DNA from 2 places in the Caballeronia sp. M1242 genome. Region 1 is predicted to be linked to the other one. Evidence: riboswitches for the same ligand, from Rfam matches in the RefSeq annotation. Region 1 holds a riboswitch; the other holds the start of a gene.
What was found. Region 1 has a riboswitch for cobalamin ahead of cobW (cobalamin biosynthesis protein CobW). Riboswitches for the same ligand answer to the same signal wherever they lie in the genome.

Region 1 (3,804 bases):
CGACGACATGCAGCATCGCGGGGCGCGCCTTCAAAACATCGAGCACTTCGTCGAGCGGCAAGTACTCGTACTTGAGCACAGTGTTGAGCTCGTCGAGCACGACCATCTGATATTCGCCGCTCTCGATCATGCGCCGCGCTTCGTTCCAGCCTTTGCGCGCGGTCGCCATGTCGGCCTCGCGGTTTTGCGTGTTCCATGTATAGCCGTCGCCCATCGTCACGAAATCGCAATTGGCGACCGCGCTCAGAAAATCGCGCTCAGACGTATGCAGCGCGCCTTTGATGAACTGAACGACGCCGAGCTTCATGCCGTGCCCGAGCACGCGCACGGCCATGCCGAAAGCGGCCGTGGTCTTGCCCTTGCCATTGCCTGTGTTGACGATCAGGAGACCCTTCTCGTGATCGGCGGCGGCCTGCTTCTTTTCGTGGCCTTCCTTGCGACGCTGCGTCATGCGCAGATGCGATTCCGTATCGGTTTTCATGGGCTCTTTCAGGCTTTCTTCGTTGCTATGGCGACGGTCACGTGACCGTCGATCATCTTCGGCGCCACAAGCTCTCCGCCATCGCTTGCGAGCAGCGCGCTAGGCTCGCACACGCCCTCGGCGGGCATGAGCGCGAGCTCGTCCGCGCGATAAAGGCGCAATGGCAGGGCATGACGCTCGCAGAAGACACGCAAGCCGGCTTCGTCGTGTTTGATGTCGATGCTCGCGACCACCGCGATGTGCGCGAAGGTGAGTTCCGCTGCTTGAAGCGCACGAAGCACGGCCGCTTCAATCGCATCGGCGCTTACGCCGCGTTTGCAGCCGATGCCGACGGCGAGATGGCGCGGGCTCACGCAAGGAAGCATCATCGAACGAATGGACGGAATGCGTGCGCCGCGCATGCGTCCCTCGCGGATGGCGGCGTTCGGCGAAGGCATCACGATGGCGAGATGCGCTTCGTCCCCTGCGCTGGCCGGTATCCGGGCTTGCGGCCGTCATCGCGCAGCCTTCCCACCGTGAACGGGCAGTGGCCGTGTGCGCCATGCGCGATATCGTGCAAGCCGATACCGCCGGTCGCGTACCGTTGCGGGGACAGCACAGGTTGGCGAGCGCTTGCATGATCGTGAAGACGCCGCTTCCTGTTTCCCGTTTAACTGCGCGTTTCGTGTGAACGCGCGAGCACCAGTCGCGCGCCAACGATACCACATGCCCCCGCTTTTCGGCGGCGCTTTCCTTGACGCTCCTTCGTGAGGAGCCTAGACTTCACGCAGTTCTGGTGCCCGCGTGCGAGCTTCTTTCGCGCGCAGTTAAACGGGAAGCAGGAAGCGCATCGCTCCATCATGCGATCGGACGCGCGCCAACCTGCGCTGCCCCCGCAACGGTAAGCGACCGGCGGTATCGGCGAGTACGATATCGCGCGTTGCGCACGAAGCCACTGTCGGTACACGGCAGGAAGGCTGCGCAACGAGGTCCCAAGCCCGGATACCGGCCAGACTTTCGCAGGGCCCACGCCGCGGGGATGCGGCATGTCCCATGATCCATCAGTCGTGCGCTTTTTCCCGCAGATCTCGCCGGCGATACCTTCCTCGCGCGACGCACGCACGACGCACGCATACACGAGCCACGGAGCGACGATGCAAACCCGCAAGATACCCGTCACGGTCGTGACCGGCTTTCTCGGCAGCGGCAAGACCACCTTGATGCGCCACATCATGTCGAATGCGCAGGGCTTGCGCCTCGCTGTCATCGTGAACGAATTCGGCGAGCTCGGCATAGACGGGGAAATCCTGAAGGGTTGCGGCATCGGTTGCGACGACGAAGCCGGGTCCTCGGAGCGCAATCTCTATGAACTCGCTAACGGGTGCCTGTGTTGCACGGTGCAGGAAGAGTTTTATCCGGTGATGGAGCAGTTGCTGGAACGCCGCGAGCGCATCGATCATGTGTTGATCGAGACGTCGGGCCTCGCGTTGCCGAAGCCGCTCGTGCAGGCATTCAACTGGCCGTCCATCAAAAATGCGTTCACGGTCGATGCCGTCATCACGGTGGTCGATGGTCCTGCCGCCGCAAGCGGACAGTTCGCCGTGAACCCCGCAGCGGTCGATGCGCAACGCAAGGCCGACCCGAACCTCGATCACGAATCGCCGCTGCACGAGCTATTCGAAGATCAACTGTCCTCGGCTGATCTCGTGATCGTCAACAAGACCGACCTCATGGACGCCGACGCACTGCGCCGCGTGGAAGCGCTCGTGCGGCCCGAGATTCCGCCGCAAGTGAAGGTCGTGCCCGCGCAAATGGGCAAGCTCGATCTGCATGCGCTGCTCGGTCTGCAATCGGCGTCCGAGGACAGCATTCATCTTCGCCACGATCATCACGGTTCTGCCGACGACGAAGGCCACGTGGACCATCACCATGACGAATTCGATTCGGTCGTCGTCGAAGGACAAGTGGAATCGCGCGAACAGGCCATTGCGGCGTTGCAGGCGCTCGTGGAGAGTCACACGATCTATCGCGTGAAAGGGTTCGCCGCGCTGCCGGGCGCGGGCATGCGTCTCGTGGTGCAAGGCGTGGGCCGGCGCTTCGACAGCTATTTCGACCGGCGCTGGAACGAAGGCGAAGCCGCGAGCCGCTTCGTGCTGATCGGAGAAGACCTCGATCGTCAAACGCTGCAAATAGCGTTGAACGCGGCGCTGGCGAACGCGCTCGCGCAGGCCTGACGCGATGCATCTGTTACGCACGACGCCCGGAGGTTTTGTCGATGACGCGGCAGGCGTCATGCGTATCGAGCAGACGCGCGCACCGATCGTCGTGCTGAGTTCGGCGGATACCACGCTCGCGCTACTTGCAAGCGTGTTTCCGCGTCTGGAGCCGGGCTTTCCCGAAGTGCGGCTCGCGAATCAATCGTTTCTGCGCCAGCCCGCATCGGTCGACTTCTATATCGACGATGTATTGCGTCATGCGCGCGTCGTCATCGTCGATCATCTCGGCGGTGAATCATACTGGCCTTATGGCATCGAGCGAATCGTGGCGCTCGCCGAGCGCGAGAAGCAGATGCTCGCCATGTTCTCGGGCGATCTCACCGAAGACCCGAACCTGATCAGCAAGAGCACCGCGGAGGCCGCGTTCTGCCGCGAGTTGTCGCGCTATCTGCGCGAAGGCGGCGCGGGCAATGCCGAGGAATTTTTGCGCGCGATCGGTCATCGCGCGTTCGGCTTCGGTCGCGCGCCGCAAGCGCCGCGTCCGCTGCCTGTCGTGGCCATCTATCATCCCGAGCGCGACATCGCCGCAATCGACGACTGGCGCGCGCGATGGACCGAAGGCGCGCCCGTCGTCGCGATCCTGTTTTATCGCGCGCATCTGCAAGCGGGCAACACCGCTGTATTCGATGCGCTCATCGAAGCGCTCGAAAAGGAAGGGCTGAATCCGCTGCCGATTGCGATCGCTTCCCTCAAGGAAAGCGTGAGCCGCGAAGTGATCGCGCGCTTGTGCATGGAGCATCGCGCATCGCTCGTATTGAACACGACTGCGTTTGCAGCAAGCGTGATCGGCGAAAGCGAAGACTTCGACATCGCGGGCGATGCGCCCGTCCTGCAAGTGATATTGAGCGGCGGCAATCGCGAAGACTGGGAAAAGGACAACCACGGCCTCAATTCGCGCGATGTAGCGATGCATGTCGCGCTGCCCGAGGTCGATGGCCGCATCATCACGCGCGCGGTCAGCTTCAAGGGACTCGCGTATCACTGTGCGCAGACGCAAGTGGACGTGGTCCGTTATCAGGCCGATGCCGAACGCGTGCGCTTCGTCGCCGAGTTGAGTCGCCGCTGGTG
Region 2 (3,804 bases), on a different replicon from region 1:
GCCGCAGCAGATGCGGCACCACGAGCCCCACGAAGCCGATAGTCCCCGCCGTCGTGACGGCCGCCGCCGCCGCGAGCGATGCCACGAGATACACGCGCAGCCGCACGCGTTCCACCGGCACGCCGAGCGAACGCGCCGTGGCTTCGCCGCGCAGCAGCACGTTCAGTTGCGGCGCGCACGGCACGATCAACGCGAGCGCCACGCCGAGCGCGACCATCGCGGGCCACGGCGTCGATGCGCCGTTGAGGTCGCCGGTCAGCCAGAAGATCATGCCGCGCAGCCGGTTCTCGGGCGCCACGCTGAGTATCAGCGTGATGAGCGCGCCCCAGCCCGCCGCGACCACGACGCCCGTGAGCAAGAGCCGTGGCGATGCGTCCTGTTCGCCGTGCCACACGTGCGTGCGCGCGAGTCCGAGCACCAGAACGATGGATGCGAGCGCGCCCGCGCACGCGGCGAGATCCACGCCCCACCACGGCATCGACGCGAGCATCGCCGGAAGTGCGAACGCCGCCGCGCCGCCGGAGACGCCAAGCACGTAGGGTTCAGCGAGCGGATTGCGCAGCAGCACTTGCAGCAGCGCCCCGGCGAGCGCGAGCAGCGCGCCCGACGCGAAGCCCGCGAGCGCGCGCGGCAATCGCAGGTTCAGCACGATTTCATCGGCGATATCGGGCGTGGCCGCATGCGCATGCAGCAGCGCGGCGATGGCGCGTGATGGCGGCAGCGCGACGCTTCCGAGCGCGAGCGACGCCGCTAGCACGCCAAGGGCCGCCGCCGCGAGCGCGAGCCAGATCGCGGCGGCGCGCGTTGCGTGCATCGCCTTCATCGGGCGGCGCGCGTCAGCGGCGTGGCTCACGACGGATGCCAGCCGATCGTGACGTAAGCGCCGCGACGCGGCGTGTTGTACGAGTAAGCCAGTTCATAGTTGCGGTCGAACAGGTTATCGATGCGCGCATTTACGTACCACGACTTCGTGATGTCGTATTGCGCCGAAAGATTGACGACGCCGTAGCCCGCGAGCGTGGAATCGTAATCGCTGCGCGCGCCGCTCACGATCCACTCGCCGCCCACGCGCCAGCGCCCGATCGACCGATGCGCCGACAGCGACGCAAAGCGCCTTGCGCGACGCGTGAGGTCTTCGTGATTCGTCTCGTCGACGGGGTTCTGGAACGTCACGCTCGCGCGCACGTCGGTTGCGCCCACGTGTCCCGCCCACGATCCCTCGACGCCCTGCACCTTCGCGCGCCCGACGTTCTGCGCGGTATAGAAGCCGCTGCTGTCGCCCACGTAGTCGATCAGATTCGAATAGCGCGTCTCGAACGCCGTCACGCGCACCACGCCGATCTGGTCCGATGCGTACTGCAACGCGGCCTCGGCCGAATGGCTGCGCTCCGGCTGTATCGACGGATTGCCGCTGAACGGATAGTAGAGATCGTCGAAGCTCGGCGCGCGAAACGCCGCCGCGTAGCTCGCGCTCGCGCGCCAGTGCGAATCGAAGTTGTACGTGTAGCCCAGATAGTAGCTGTTCGCGCCGCCGAAGTCGGAATACTGGTCGCGGCGCACGTTGGCCTGCACTTCGCTCGGACCGAAGCGGCCGACATAGCCCGCGAAGACCGAGTTCACATGCCGGTCGGGCGCGCTGAACTGGTCCGAATCGAGCGACTGGTCGAGATGCTCGTAGCCGAACATCAGCTTGTGCGCCTCGGTGAGGCGGAAGTCGTTTTGCCACAGATACTGATGATTCTCCGAGTCGAAGCGGCTCGTATAGACGCCGTTGTGTTCGATGTTCGCGCGGTCTTGCCCCTGCGCGACGGTGAAGTGCGTCGTCCAGTTGTCGGTGAGCTTGCCGTTCGCGAATACCGACGCCGAGCGCACGCGATCATGCGATTCATTGAGATCGGTCGGCACGCCGTACGGATCGTCGAAGCTGTTCACGCCGTTCGATTGCAGAAAGCGCACGCCTGCGTCCCACTTGTCGCTGAACTTGTGGCGCAGCGTCGCGGCGACGCTTTCGTTCAGATAACCGTTCGCGTTCGGATTCGCGGCGGGCGCGAGCGCGGGATCGATCGCCGAGAAACCGTCGGTCTTCTCGCGCGAGACGTTCACGCTGAACGTGGTGCGGCCCTCGGCATCGAGCGCGCCGTCGACGCCCGCCGACTGCCGCTGCGTGTGATAGCTGCCGTATTCGGCTTCGAAGTGAAAGCGCGGCGGATGTGCTTCGCCCTCCTTCGTGAAAATCTGCACGACGCCGCCGATCGCGTTCGATCCATATAGCGCCGACACGTTGCCGTTGACCACTTCGACGCGGCCGGTCTGATCGAGCATCAGTTGCGACAACTGCGCCGCGCCGAGCGACACCGATTCAACGCGCACGCCGTCGATCAGCACGAGCGACTGCGTCGACGACGCGCCGCGTATGAACACGCCCGAGGTCGCGCCCGGCCCGCCGTTGCGCGTGATCTGCACGCCGGGCGCAAGCGCGATGAGCCCGAGCACATCGTTTGCATTGCTGTCGGCGATGTCCTGCGCGTCGAAGAGCGTCGCCTGCGGGATGGAATCGGCGAGCGGTTGCGCGCCGCGCGTCGCCGTGACGACGACGGGCGCGAGTGTCTGCGACGGAGAATCGGAATCGGCGTGCGCGACCTGGACAAGCGGCGCACTCGCGGCGGCGCACATCACGACGCGCGCCGCGCGACGAATGAGGCCCGACGAAGGCAAGAGCATGGGTGAAGCGTTTCCGTTGGAGACTGGCGCGTGCCCCGCTCCCCGCGAAGTCTGTGCGCGACGCACGCGCCGACTTGCAAAGCATCGGCGCGCTGGACGATTGGCCGGTATCCGGGCTGGCGACGCATCGTCCCGCCTTCCCGCGCTTCGAAGCGCAGTGGCGCCGACACGTTTCTTGCAGTCGCGAGTCCGATGGCAAACGACCACGGAGCAACACGAAGAAACGCGCGAGGGACGACTTGCAACTTGCGTTGCGGTCGCTTACCGTTGCGGGGGCAGCACAGGTTGGCGAGCCGCGCGAGGCGAGACAGCGCTTCCTGTTTCCCGTTTGACTGCGCCGCAAGAAAGGCGGCGCGAGCACCAAAAGTGCGGCAAGTGTAGGAGCGCGCATGGGGGCCGTCAAGAAGGCGCGCGCCCGTCATCGCGAGGCTTGAGCGACGAGCGAGCAACGAGCAAGCGTCGCCATCCGCGCATCCGAGTGCGTCACGCGCGGCCATTCCGCACATGAATACGCGGCGATGCGCGCAAGATCGCGTGTTGTTACGTCTCGAAACGAGACAATTATCGGAAGCACCGTTGAACCGCGCTAAAATGCCAGGTCTTTAGAGGACGCAGCACATGCTCAACGAACTCGAATCACTGTCAGGAAACATCGGCCGGCTGATCAAGATCAGCGAGCGCCACAATCAGGCGCGTCTCGCGCTCGAAGCACAAATCGAACAGCTGCGCGCCGATTACGCCGGCGTTCAGGCCGAACTCGCGCAGGTTCGCCACGAGCGCGACACGCTGCAAGGCGAACGCGATTCGCTGTCCGCGAAGATCGACGACGCGCAAGTGCGCCTCAACGCGATCCTCGAAAAGCTGCCGCGCGGCAAAGCGCATCATGCCGAAAGCGACAATCAGCTCGATCTTCTGAACGCCGAATCCAGCGCGTCGCGCGAAGCGCAGCACGAACATGCGCACGCGGAAGAAGTGCACGGCGAGCACCATCAAGGAGAGAAGGCATGACGACCACGCAGATCGAAGTATCCATTCTCGGCCAGCAGTATCGCCTCGCGTGCTCGCCGGAGACCGAGGCCGCGC

Region 2: another riboswitch for cobalamin. It lies ahead of JYK05_RS02920 (TonB-dependent receptor domain-containing protein); the one in region 1 lies ahead of cobW (cobalamin biosynthesis protein CobW).

What each region holds. Positions count from the first base shown of each region.
Region 1 is NZ_CP071130.1:615,901-619,704, forward strand. It holds gene cobO (cob(I)yrinic acid a,c-diamide adenosyltransferase) at 1-481, opposite strand, end outside; gene JYK05_RS16310 (cobalamin biosynthesis protein) at 490-918, opposite strand; cobalamin riboswitch at 934-1,182, opposite strand; cobalamin riboswitch at 1,238-1,489, shown strand; gene cobW (cobalamin biosynthesis protein CobW) at 1,615-2,694, shown strand; gene cobN (cobaltochelatase subunit CobN) at 2,699-3,804, shown strand, end outside.
Region 2 is NZ_CP071129.1:635,523-639,326, reverse strand. It holds gene JYK05_RS02925 (iron ABC transporter permease) at 1-814, opposite strand, end outside; gene JYK05_RS02920 (TonB-dependent receptor domain-containing protein) at 850-2,721, opposite strand; cobalamin riboswitch at 2,806-3,101, opposite strand; gene JYK05_RS02915 (ATPase) at 3,340-3,729, shown strand; gene JYK05_RS02910 (cell division protein ZapA) at 3,726-3,804, shown strand, end outside.